Regions from separate parts of the Pelosinus sp. UFO1 genome, predicted to be linked through region 2. Evidence: a T-box and tRNA genes for the amino acid it is inferred to sense, from the RefSeq annotation. Region 2 holds a T-box; the other holds one or more tRNA genes.
The links. The T-box of region 2 lies ahead of leuS (leucine--tRNA ligase). A T-box ahead of a tRNA ligase gene usually reads a tRNA of that ligase, here a tRNA-Leu.
Positions count from the first base shown of each region.

Region 1: it encodes a tRNA-Leu, which carries the amino acid that the T-box ahead of leuS (leucine--tRNA ligase) is inferred to sense. The anticodon was not compared.

Region 1 covers NZ_CP008852.1:4,006,159-4,012,301, reverse strand. Annotated here, with positions in the region: gene UFO1_RS18980 (endo-1,4-beta-xylanase) at 1-1,503, shown strand, start outside; gene UFO1_RS18975 (flavodoxin) at 1,823-2,260, shown strand; tRNA gene UFO1_RS18970 (tRNA-Pro) at 2,672-2,748, shown strand; tRNA gene UFO1_RS18965 (tRNA-Gly) at 2,775-2,849, shown strand; tRNA gene UFO1_RS18960 (tRNA-Cys) at 2,856-2,930, shown strand; tRNA gene UFO1_RS18955 (tRNA-Leu) at 2,978-3,066, shown strand; gene UFO1_RS18950 (RluA family pseudouridine synthase) at 3,406-4,311, opposite strand; gene UFO1_RS18945 (sodium:solute symporter family protein) at 4,633-6,039, shown strand; gene UFO1_RS18940 (HutP family protein) at 6,040-6,143, shown strand, end outside.
Region 2 covers NZ_CP008852.1:2,875,868-2,882,010, reverse strand. Annotated here, with positions in the region: gene mglC (galactose/methyl galactoside ABC transporter permease MglC) at 1-587, shown strand, start outside; gene UFO1_RS13720 (hypothetical protein) at 638-934, opposite strand; gene UFO1_RS13715 (hypothetical protein) at 969-1,421, opposite strand; gene UFO1_RS13705 (hypothetical protein) at 1,839-2,270, shown strand; gene UFO1_RS13700 (hypothetical protein) at 2,348-2,743, opposite strand; T-box leader at 2,861-3,072, shown strand; gene leuS (leucine--tRNA ligase) at 3,125-5,605, shown strand; gene UFO1_RS13690 (NUDIX domain-containing protein) at 5,851-6,143, shown strand, end outside.

The sequences.
Region 1 (6,143 bases), 1.1 Mb from region 2:
ACACCAACGCCGAATCCACCAATCAACTTACGTGGCCCGATACTACAGGTAGAAGGTGATTTTACTATTTCAATCCTTATGGATGTAAGGTCTGATAAAGGAGCCTATTTAGATCTTTACGGAACATTGCCAATTATTTACGATGAATGGCGGCAAGAAGGTAAGAGGCTTCGTTTGGGAGTAAAGAATGGAGTGCTTATGGTATTTGCTTGGGATGGTAGTTTACCTGAACCAATCATTAAGAAATTTGGTGATGGGGCGGTAGGGATTGTAACAATGAGTGTGTCTAGAATAGGTGGAAATTTCTTATTTGAAATAAACGGAAAGCAAGTTGGGCGATTAGCTGATCCAGGAGTATTTAGTAATGGAGAAATTGTATTTGGAGCTGATGCAGAACAAGGCGGCGGTTTTACAATTCGTCAAATTTCAACCCAGCCTCTTTCTACAGTATCTAAAGTACAGGTTATAGACCGTGAACCACTAAAAAACTACAATGTCAGCCCTGATTCTTTGCGGGCGATTGCCTCTTCTCGGGATAAACCAATTTATATTGGTGCAGCCGTTGCGGCGATTCCGTTGGTTACAGATGAAAAGTATCAGTCTTTGGTAGGACAGGAATTTAGTATGGTTACTCCTGAAAACGATATGAAGTTTCAGTTTATCCATCCAGGTCCTAATCTTTATGCATTTAATGAAGCAGATGCTTTAGTTGAATTTGCTCAAAACAATAATATCCGCGTCCATGGACATGCTTTAGTGTGGCATGAGGCCTTGCCTAGGTGGGTAACGGAGGGGCGACGTTCGTCAGATGAAGTAAAACAAATTCTTTCTGAGCACATTCGAACTGTGGTAGGTCATTATAAGGGAAAAGTTGCCGAGTGGGATGTTGTAAATGAACCGTTGAAAGATATGGGATACAACACGAATAAGGGGCTTCGTTCCGCCAATCCTTGGTTCCAGGCTATGGGAGAAGAGTATATTGACTTTGCCTTTCGTGAGGCAAATGCAACGGATGAAAATGCTCGACTGTATTTAAATGAATATGGTATTGAGGAGCCAGGCGAGAAATTTGATGCTTTATATGCATTGGTAAAACGTCTTTTAGCTCGTGGCGTGCCAATACATGGCATTGGCTTCCAAATGCATGAGGACATGGAAGCTGGTAAATATGTCGGTTCCCAGCCTGAGCTCGTAGCGGTAAATATGCAAAAGATAGTGGATTTGGGGCTAGAGGTTCGAGTTTCTGAGATGGATGTAAATCTAAACGCAAAGCCAACGCCTCATCGATTAAATGAACAAGCCCGTGGTTTTGGTGAGATGCTGGCAATGAGTATCAGGCAAGATAAGCTGAAAAGTTTTGGGCAATGGGGTGTCACTGACCGGTATTCTTCTCTAGCACCTATGTTTGAATACTTTCAGTTAGGTAATGGATTGCTATTTGATGCTGATTATCAGCGAAAACCCTCTTATTATAGAATGAAAGAAATAATGATTGATCAATAAGCGATTAATTAAACAGCCTGCAATTTATAATAATTGCAGGCCTGTTTTTTTAGGACTCTAATTTATCCCTGTTTTTTGCCTAAGAATGTAAGCATTTTTTTGTTGACAGAAAGTAATATTGTTGTTAATATTAGCTTGTGTAATTGAGAGAAATTATCAACGAGCGAGTGGCGGAAAGTAGCATCTTCATGCCTGTTATTCGCATTTTATCGGTAAATTCCTTGCTTTATAGATGTTGAATTTAGTAATAGTGATATTTTTTTTAGAAAAATATTGATAATTAATCTCAATTGGAATTCAAGAAAATGGGGGATAAGATATGAAGAAAATTACAGTTATTTATTGGAGCGGAACAGGGAATACGAAGCAGATGGCTGAGGCCATTGCAGCAGGTGCTGCCTTAGAAGGAATTTCTGTAAATTTGCTATCTGTAGATAAAGCAAGCAAAGCTGATGTACTTACGTCGGATGCTGTGGCATTGGGCTGCTCGGCAATGGGAAATGAAGTGTTAGAAGAGATGGAAATGGAACCTTTTATTCAAGATTTGGAGGGTGAAAACTTATCTTCCATACCTTTAGTTCTGTTTGGTTCTTATGATTGGGGCGATGGACAGTGGCTGAAAGACTGGGCAGAAAGAATGGAAGAGCAGGGAGCTAAATTGGTAGCAGAAGGGTTGATGATTCACAATACTCCTGATGAGTCAGGACTTGATCTTTGCCGAAACCTAGGAGCAAAACTCGCAGCAGCAATTATTTGATGATAATGTGTTAAAAGAATATAAGGGCCCTATAGTTTAAGAATAAACTGTAGGGTTTTTCTAGTGGTATCAGAATTCATAAGTTTTTAGTTAAAAAGATTGAACCACAAAGACACAATGCCGCTATCGCGGCACACAAAGAAGATGGAATGAAATGGATAGGACCCCTTTGTGACCTTTGTGTCTTAGTGGTTCGAAAAGGACGCGTAGCGTTTTTCTTATGAGTTGGCTAAAAAAAAATTCTGAAATGACTGATTTGGTTTATTAGAAAAAAGTTGTACAAAAATAAAAAAACAAGAAGATAACCTGTTGACGTATATTTAAATGTCTGCTATAATTAGAAATCGTCACCCCAGTAAATTATTGAACAGCAATTACGGTTGTTTTTTCAATAAATGGTGATAAAAATTTCGGGGCGTGGCTCAGCTTGGTAGAGCACCTGGCTTGGGACCAGGGGGTCGCAGGTTCGAATCCTGCCGCTCCGACCATTTTGCTTTAAGACATGGTTATTAATGCGGGAATAGCTCAGCGGTAGAGCATCGCCTTGCCAAGGCGAGGGTCGCGAGTTCGAATCTCGTTTCCCGCTCCAAATTATGGCGACATAGCCAAGTGGTAAGGCAGAGGTTTGCAAAACCTTTATTCCCTAGTTCAAATCTAGGTGTCGCCTCCAATTCGATTTTTATATACTGCCTTTAACAGTTTGGCATATTAAAATATGCCGGGGTGGCGGAACTGGCAGACGCAAGGGACTTAAAATCCCTCGGAGAGTGATCTCCGTACCGGTTCGATTCCGGTCCTCGGCACCAAGTAAAAACCAAAGCATCGCAGCTATTGCGATGCTTTTTTGCGGAATCAGAAAGTATAACACTTCCTTGATTCCAAGTAAGAGCGACTAAGGCTTCTGCCTGCGTCTGAGACTTGGCCTAAGCCAAGTCTTTTCTTAATTAAAAGTTTACATAGATTTGGTGATGAGGTCGTCTTGAAACAACCGGGTGATAATTCAAAAAAGAATTATCACCCGGTTGTTTACGGAATCAGAAAGTATAACACTTTCTTGATTCCAAGTAAGAACGACTAAGGCTTCTGCCCGCGTCCGATGTCTTGGCACAAGCCAAGTCTTTTCTTATAATATCAAAATGTATAAGTTAAAAGGGATTTTCTTTTGTACAAAAGTTGACGGCCTCTAGAAAGTCCTGCGGTAGGGGTGCTTTTACTGTAATTTCCTCATTGCTTTCTACTTGTCTAAAAGTTATAGAAGCCGCATGTAAAGCTTGCCTTGGCATCCAAGACGTGCGAATTCCGTACATGGCGTCTCCTATAATCGGGTAGCCAATATGTGCTAAATGAATTCGAATTTGGTGGGTTCGACCCGTTTCTAAATGTAATTCAAGTAGTGAAACTGAGGATAATGTTTGGATGGTCTGGTAGTGAGTGACAGCATGCTCACCTTTTTCGTTTATCGCCCGTCGGTTGGCCAAGGTGGGGTGAAAACCGATTGGGGCATTAATGGTTGCAGCAGCTGGATTGACGATTCCTTTTACCAAAGCCCAATAGGTACGTTTTAAGGTTCCGGCCTTTAGTTGCTGTTCTAGGATGAATTGACTACGGGAATCCTTTGCGAAGATGATACAACCTGAAGTTTCCCTATCTAGTCGGTGTACAGGGCGAACTGTGCTTATAGTGCCTCGCTCTTTAAGCAAGTAAGCAAGATAATTTGCTAATGTACCGCTAGTGGTTTGCCCTGTAGGATGAACGAGCTGATAGGCTGGTTTATGTAAGACTAACATGGTATCGTCTTCGTAGAGTATTTCGATATGACCTTGTTCAGGTTCTACCCCATAAGACAAATCCTCAGATTGTAGGACTCGTAATGTATCTTCTGCCTTAATTTTTTTTTGCAGAAAAACTTTTTTACCATTTAAAAAAATACCCTTTTGTCTTGTCAACTTTTGAATTTTTCTTCCAGAATATTGTAAGATTTGCTTTAGGTATTCCTCAAGAGTAAAACCTGCATGCTCCTTGGATACTTTATAGGTAATAAAAGATTTCATTTGTAGGTCCTTCTTTCTATAATGAGAATTTGGAATGATTTAGTGCAATAATACAATATTTATTATGTAAATACAATGGTTCGCGGCAAGTGAGATTTGCCGTAGGGCTACACAAGTGCAACACTATACTGTGTTTACCATTTGACATAGTCTCACCATTGCTTATATAATTATTACGTAGAATAGTAGTATAGTAAGATGGTTGTATCATTTGTAGGATGGCAGGATGGTTAGAAGGGCATTGTGCACTCCTTTTGTGGAGTGTTTTTTTGTTTTTAGCCAATTTCTGTACATTACTTGTAGGAAAGTAGGATGGTAAAAATGAATATTCAACTCGTAATCATTATTCTTTATATTTGTGTTTTGTTTGGGATTAGTATTTATGTTAAACGCAGGACGGAAAGTAGTACCGGTTTTCTCTTTGCTGGACGCAAGCTTACCACACTGCTAGTGGCAACGAACATTGCGGGTACGGCGATTGGCGCAGCATCGACGATTGGTGTTGCAGAAAATGCCTATCAATATGGTATTGCTGCTGGATGGTACAATGTAGCCTGGGCTGCAGGAGCTGTATTAATGGCAATGGTGGCAGCAGAAAAGTACCGGGAGATGGATTGTACGACGATACCGGAATTATTTGAACGTTATTATGATAAAAAAGGGCGAGCAATTAGTGTTTTAGGAATGATCACCATTCAGTTGGTGATTACCTCACTTCAATATCTTGCGGGCGGAGCTATCTTGTCTTCGCTTTTACCTGGTATATTTTCCTTCCAGGGGGGCATGATAACCAGTGCCATAGTATTTATTGGCACGACATTGATTGGTGGCTTATGGTCATCAGGTTTGTCCAATATTTTAAGTGTGACTTTAATTTACATTGGTGTGCTGATTAGCACGGTGACGACTGTTTCTAATCAAGGTGGTTTATCCAATCTGGCGGCCTCTTTACCCTCTAATGTAGACTGGTTTAGTCCTCTTGGTGGATTGGGATTAGCGACGATTGTTGGTTGGTTTGCTGTTATGATGACGCAAACGATTACGGCCCAGGGGCCTGTACAGGTTGCTTGTTCGGCAGTAGATGGAAAGGCTGCGAAAAAGGGATTTTTGTGGGGGGCACTTTTAATTTTCCCCGTAGGTTTTTTGTGTGCCATTATGGGAATGGCAGCTAGGGTTGCACATCCAGGTATGAATGCAACATTAGCGCTTCCTCAAATGATTATGGGATTAGACCCTATCATTTCTGGACTGACATTGGCGGCATTATGGGCAGCGGATGTTGCCACTGCTTGCCATATTTTACTAGCTGCAGGGACCTTGTTTTCTCAAGATATTTACAAACGTTTCATTAATCCTAGTGTAAGTGATGAAAAATACACAATCATCAATCGATCTTCTATTTTAGGATTAGGAATCGCTACCTTGTGGTTTGCCTTTAATGCTGTAGGTATTGTGAAGACGATGCTAATTGGTCTTAGTCTCACAACAGCTTTTACCTTGGTATTTTTATTTACTATGTTTGCACCAAACTTCTGTCGTCGAAATTCTGCCTTTTATACGACGCTGGCAGGTATGATAACATTGTTTGCTTGGCAAATGTTCCCCTCAATTCAGATTTTTGCCCATCCCATCTACATGGAGTGGTTGGTTTGCCTTGTTACTTTCTTTATCGTTGCCATCGTAGATAACGAAAAAATTACAGTCATACAAAAGAGGGAGGCAGCCTAAGTGGAAATTACGAGTATTGTTGTCGGTAGGGCAGCAATGAATATGGCGATTAGTGAGGATCGACAGGATGAGAAAGAGATCCAGAAGCGCTTGAACGCTCGTGA
Region 2 (6,143 bases):
TGGTCTATGGTGTAAACTCGATTTATTTTGATATGAAACCGAACGAATCTCAGCCAATTGGCGGTTTAAGATCCGACTTTACTATAATTGGTTCAGGATCTTTTGGTACTGGTCCTTATTCGATACCCTACATAGTTCTCATAGCATTAATAGTAGCCTTTATAGTTTGGGTTATTTTCAATAAAACCAAACTAGGGAAAAACATGTATGCCATTGGTGGTAATATGAATGCGGCAACCGTTTCGGGTATTAATGTTGGTCTTAACTTAGTTATGATTTATGCAATTGCTGGAGCACTTTATGGATTTGCTGGTGTATTGGAAGCAGCAAGAACGGGTGGTGCTACAAATAATTATGGCAACATGTACGAATTAGATGCTATTGCAGCTTGTGTTGTTGGCGGTGTATCCACAACAGGGGGCATTGGTACCGTACCTGGTATTTTAGTCGGGGTAGTTATTTTTACGGTTATCAATTATGGTTTGACTTTTGTCGGTATGAATCCTTATTGGCAGCTTATTATAAAAGGTCTCATTATCGTAGCTGCTGTTGCTGTAGATATTCGGAAGTATCTTACAAAAAAATAAATAAATTTGTAAAAAAACTGACTGCCATCTTGGCAGCCAGTTTTTTTACGTTAAAATGGGTTAAATGAAAATACCCGCGAGTTTGCGCTAGAATATAACACCTTTAGTTTTCTTTTTCGTGTTATCGGAGTATGTTTAGAATAGTTTAATAATAATTCAGTAGATATTTCATCATAAGGGGTACCGTCAGATTTGGTAATCTGATCGCTTTTCATCCATTTCTTCACATCAAATGCGGTAAATTGAGTAGGTAATCTTTCAGCATCTACTGCTAGTTTCATCTCTTCAACCAAAGAAGCTTCGCATAGGACGATAGGGTTAAGAGTAGTATCTTGTAAATGTTCCACGAATGATTCCTCCTATTGATAGGTGGCAGTTAAATTAATAAATAATGCGAATACTGCCATCATTAAATATTTCTATATCATTGTAGCTGTCCATGATTTTCTTAGCTGTATCGCTGCTTACTGTATTAAGATCAGCAGTGCCATAGATAATATCGTGATAATGATTGAAGGTTCCAAGGTTATTAATTGCCATATAATAATGGACCTTGTCATTACAACCAGTTGGCGCTAGCTTTACACCATGCTTTTTTAACCATTCAACGGCTTCTTCATGGCTGCGGATCTCTTTTGTAAGGTGGGCGATGACATGACGATCTGTACCAGCGTGTCCAACTTTAAAATGGTCAAGACATTCTTGGCAAATTCCTTTATCCCCAACCAAGGATACTGCTACTGGTTTATCCTCATAACAATAAAAGCATGTACCATTATTATGACGACGCCATTTATAAATATCTTCATATACTTTTTTCTTGCGAAATAGCATCAGTTATGTCTCCCTATTACATTTTATCAGTATGCCCTAGTATACCTGTTTTCGAGGTGATTGTATACATGAGTTTTTAGTTGTCGTCTATAGGAGCTTTTTGAAAATGCATAGCAAAAAAACGATTAATTGAAGAGTTCTATGCAGGAGACTTGTAAATTGCCTGCGAATATTACAAAGAAAAAGACAATGTTTTTACAGCTACATCCATGTATAGCTACCATGATGGAAGATATTCGAAAAATAGGTTTTCAGCTGTTGAACTTTCAACGGCATATGGAAAATAGATTCTGCATTTCACAAGAAGTAAATTTTTTCTTAGTGCTATTGAATATTCAAGTTATAATAAGGTTATGATTTTATAAGATTGCATATACGTTATAGAAAAAAAGAAGGTTTTTGAGGAGGAAATAGAATTTGTTAATTCCGTGGGAAATATTACGTGAGGATAAAGAAGCATCCAATAATTTTTTAGAAAACTTACTCGAACTTGCGGCTGCTGATCCGCTTCTATTTGATGAAGTTATGCGAGGGATATTATATGAAGATCCTGCCATTCGGGTGCAGGCTGCAACAATGGTTGAAAAAGTAACTTGTGTTCGACCCTTATTTTTGACATTATATAAAAGAATAATGATAAATGAGTTTTCTACTATTGAGCAGCCTGAAGTACGAAGACTGGTTGCTTTATTATATGGACGTGTGTTATGGGATGAGTGGGAAATGAAGCAAGTGGTTACCTTACTTAAGGGGTGGATTGAAAGTGAAGAAGATAAAGAGGTTCGCGAAAATTCTATAAAATCTCTTGAGGCACTAGATATGCAAAATGCCCGAAGGCAGGCTCTTTAACGAAAATATAAGGATACCTTCTTTTTAGGTATCCTTATCAAATATTATTTTATTCAGTCCAAATTCAAGCCATTGGTTTACTTGATAGTCGAAGCCCAACTTTCAAAAGCTTTCACAAGTTCATCTCTAGCATCACTTACGGCATTACCAGTCCATTCCTGCCCCGTATCTCCATCGTACCAAAGGTCTTTATTGCTAAAGGTACCAGTGGGGTAGAGTTTTTCTTGAATTGCTACCTGCATACCGTCAAGCATACTTTGCTTAATGGTTTTACGTGACTGTCTATGTCCTGTTTTTTCTGTGGGGATTATATCAAGACCTGTTTCCCCTTTAGTAATTTCAATATGGGATAAAACTTTTCCTTGCCCTTGCGCTGCTGCGATGGATTGCCTAGCAGCGGCAGTAGCTTGTTCGCGACTAATCGAATCATCAGATACAGTGATTCTAATATTGCCAATGATTAACTTATACACAGAATACACCTCCCAAGAAAAAATGTATGCCTATCCTTTTGAATATAGAACAATTGGTAAAAAAATAGACTGAATAGTGTTAATTGACTTTCTAGATAGGGTGGGATATAATATTGTGTAAGTCCTACGAGGCAGAATAGTAAGCTTTTATTTGTGGTGCAGACAGTTGGCGGATGATGCGAGCCAATCCCAAATAAGTTGAACTCACTGCGGAGGAGTAGCCATGAATTAGTAGTGGCTAACGCTTGATTAGCGTTAACAATCATTGAGAGGATGGCAGTTGCTATCAATCAGGGTGGTATCGCGGGTATGTATAACTCGTCCCTGGCTAATTAGCCAAGGGGCGGTTTTTTATTTTTTATAAATAGGAGGCTTTTTTTAATGAATGAAAGATATGTTCCTAAGGAAATTGAATCAAAATGGCAAAAGCACTGGGCTGAGCACAACACTTTTAAGACAGAGCTAAATCGTCAGCGCCCGGAATATTACGTTCTAGAAATGTTCCCTTATCCATCGGGCAATTTACATATGGGTCATGTACGCAATTATTCGATAGGTGATGTAATTGCTAGATTTAAAAGCATGCAAGGCTATAATGTTCTTCATCCAATGGGATGGGATTCCTTTGGTATGCCTGCAGAAAATGCAGCAATTAAACATGGTGTTCACCCAGCAGAATGGACATGGGAAAATATAGCAAATATGCGCCGTCAACAACAAGAATTGGGACTATCCTACGACTGGGATAGAGAAGTTGCCACATGTCACCCTGACTATTATCGTTGGACCCAATGGTTATTCTTGCTGTTCGTGGAACGAGGACTTGCTTATAAGAAAAAAGCAGCGGTAAATTGGTGTAATGACTGTAATACGGTACTAGCAAATGAACAGGTAATTGATGGCTGCTGTTGGCGCTGTGATTCCGTCGTGGTGAAAAAAGAATTAGAACAATGGTTCTTCAAAATAACAGAATATGCAGATCGACTCTTAAGTGATCTTAGCGAATTAAAAGGCTGGCCTGAGCGAGTCAAAACTATGCAAGAAAATTGGATTGGTCGCAGTGAAGGGGCCGAGTTTACCTTTGCCGTAGCTGACTTTGAAGAAGAAATCGCTGTCTATACAACTAGGCATGATACCGTTTTTGGGGTAAGTTATGTGGTATTAGCCCCTGAACATAAACTAGTTGAGAAACTTATTGCTGGTAAAGAAAATGAACAGGCTGTTCGTCAATTTGTAGAAAAAGTAAGAAATATGAGCGAAATTAGTCGTACTTCTAGTGAATTTGAGAAGGAAGGCATGTTTACTGGGGCGTATGCAGTCAATCCTTTTACTGATGAAAAAGTGCCAATTTGGGTAGCTAATTATGTATTAGTGGAATATGGTACGGGAGCAGTAATGGGCGTTCCTGCACATGACGAACGAGACTGGCAATTCGCTAATAAATATAAATTAGCAAAAAAATTGGTAATACAACCTGAAGGGCAAGAGCTAACGATTGAATCTATGACAGGTGCCTACGATGGTGATGGTGTTATCGTAAATTCTGGACAATTTACGGGATTGAAGAGTGAAGCTGGGAAGGTCGCAATTGCAAAATGGTTGGAAGAACAAGGTTATGGCAAACGGCGTGTAAATTATCGCTTACGTGACTGGTTAGTTTCGCGTCAGCGGTATTGGGGCGCACCAATTCCCCTTATTAATTGTCCTAGCTGTGGTAGTGTACCTGTACCTAAAGATCAGTTACCTGTCTTATTACCGGAAAATGTTAATTTCAGTGCAGGTTCTGTTTCGCCTCTAGCTAAGGTAGAAGAATTTGTAAACTGCACATGCCCTGAATGTGGCGGTGCTGCTAAACGTGAGACAGATACTATGGACACTTTTATTTGTTCTTCTTGGTATTATATGCGTTACACAGATCCGAAGAATATGTTAGCGCCTTTTGATTCTACAAAAGCAGACTATTGGGCACCTGTAGATCAATATATTGGCGGCATTGAACATGCTATATTGCATCTATTGTATTCAAGATTTTTTACTAAAGTATTAAAAGATGCTGGTTTAATTAATGTGAATGAGCCTTTCAAAAACTTGCTAACACAGGGTATGGTTATTAAAGATGGTTCTAAAATGTCTAAGTCAAAAGGCAATGTAGTATCTCCTGAGGAAATCATTGCAAAATATGGCGCGGATACAGCCCGGTTATTTATTCTATTTGCGGCACCACCTGAGCGTGATTTAGAATGGAATGACCAAGCAGTAGAAGGTTCTTATCGTTTCTTAGGACGTTTATGGCGTATAATTGATCATTATGCTTCTTTCATGGCAGGGGAAGAAACTGAGTATGATAGTAGCACTCTTACTAAGGATGAACGTAACCTTAGACGTGTATTGCATGGGACAATTAAAAAGGTAACGGAAGACATTGGCGATCGTTTTAATTTTAATACAGCTATCAGCTCTATCATGGAATTGGTAAATGCCATGTATACTATTAAAGATCAGAATATATCATTAAATCCTGGATTGGTGAGGGAGACCGTATCAAGTTTATTATGTTTATTAGCTCCTTTTGCACCTCATATTACAGAAGAATTATGGAGTGAAACGATTGGTCAAGGTAGTGTTCACAAACAGTTGTGGCCTATTTTTGATGAAAAAGCAATCGAGCTAGAGGAAGTAGAAATTGTTGTACAGATGAATGGCAAGGTAAAAGAGAAGATTGTTGTTTCTGCTACTTTAAATGCCAAAGAATTGGAAGAAAAGGTTCTAGGGGAAGAAAAAGTACAAGCTTTGCTGTCAGGTAAAGAAGTGATAAAAGTAATTGCCGTACCAGGAAAGTTAGTTAATATTGTAGCACGTTAAGAGTGTAATTAAGAAAGTAAAACCCGATCTAATTGATTAGATCGGGTTTTATTATTACAAATCCATCTTGAAAATAATACAGTATGACTAAATTCGAGGAAGTTTTCTGAAAATTATTGCCAAGGATAGAATGGACATGTATAATAATACTAATAAGATAATATCAAAAGGATAATATCAAAAAGATCCTAAATAAAAACCGCCAATTACTCTTTATATTTTGATGATTAGCGGGAGGTAAAAATATGAGTGATGCTAAAAATGGTTTTTTTAGAGATTGTGATAAAAGTGCCTATATACAATCATCTAATACAGTTGATATGGTTATCTTTAGTGCGATTGATGGTGAAGATAAGGATCCTAGACGGCTCCCTGATAAGGTTCTGCAAATATTGTTAGTAAAGAAGAAAAAAGATCCCTTATCGACGAAAGAAAGTGAATCTCAGCAAGGTAAATGGGCGCTTCCAGGTGGGTTTGTAAATTACGAAGAAAGTATTGACGAAGCTGCCGTAAGGGAGTTAAAGGCGGAGACCAATCT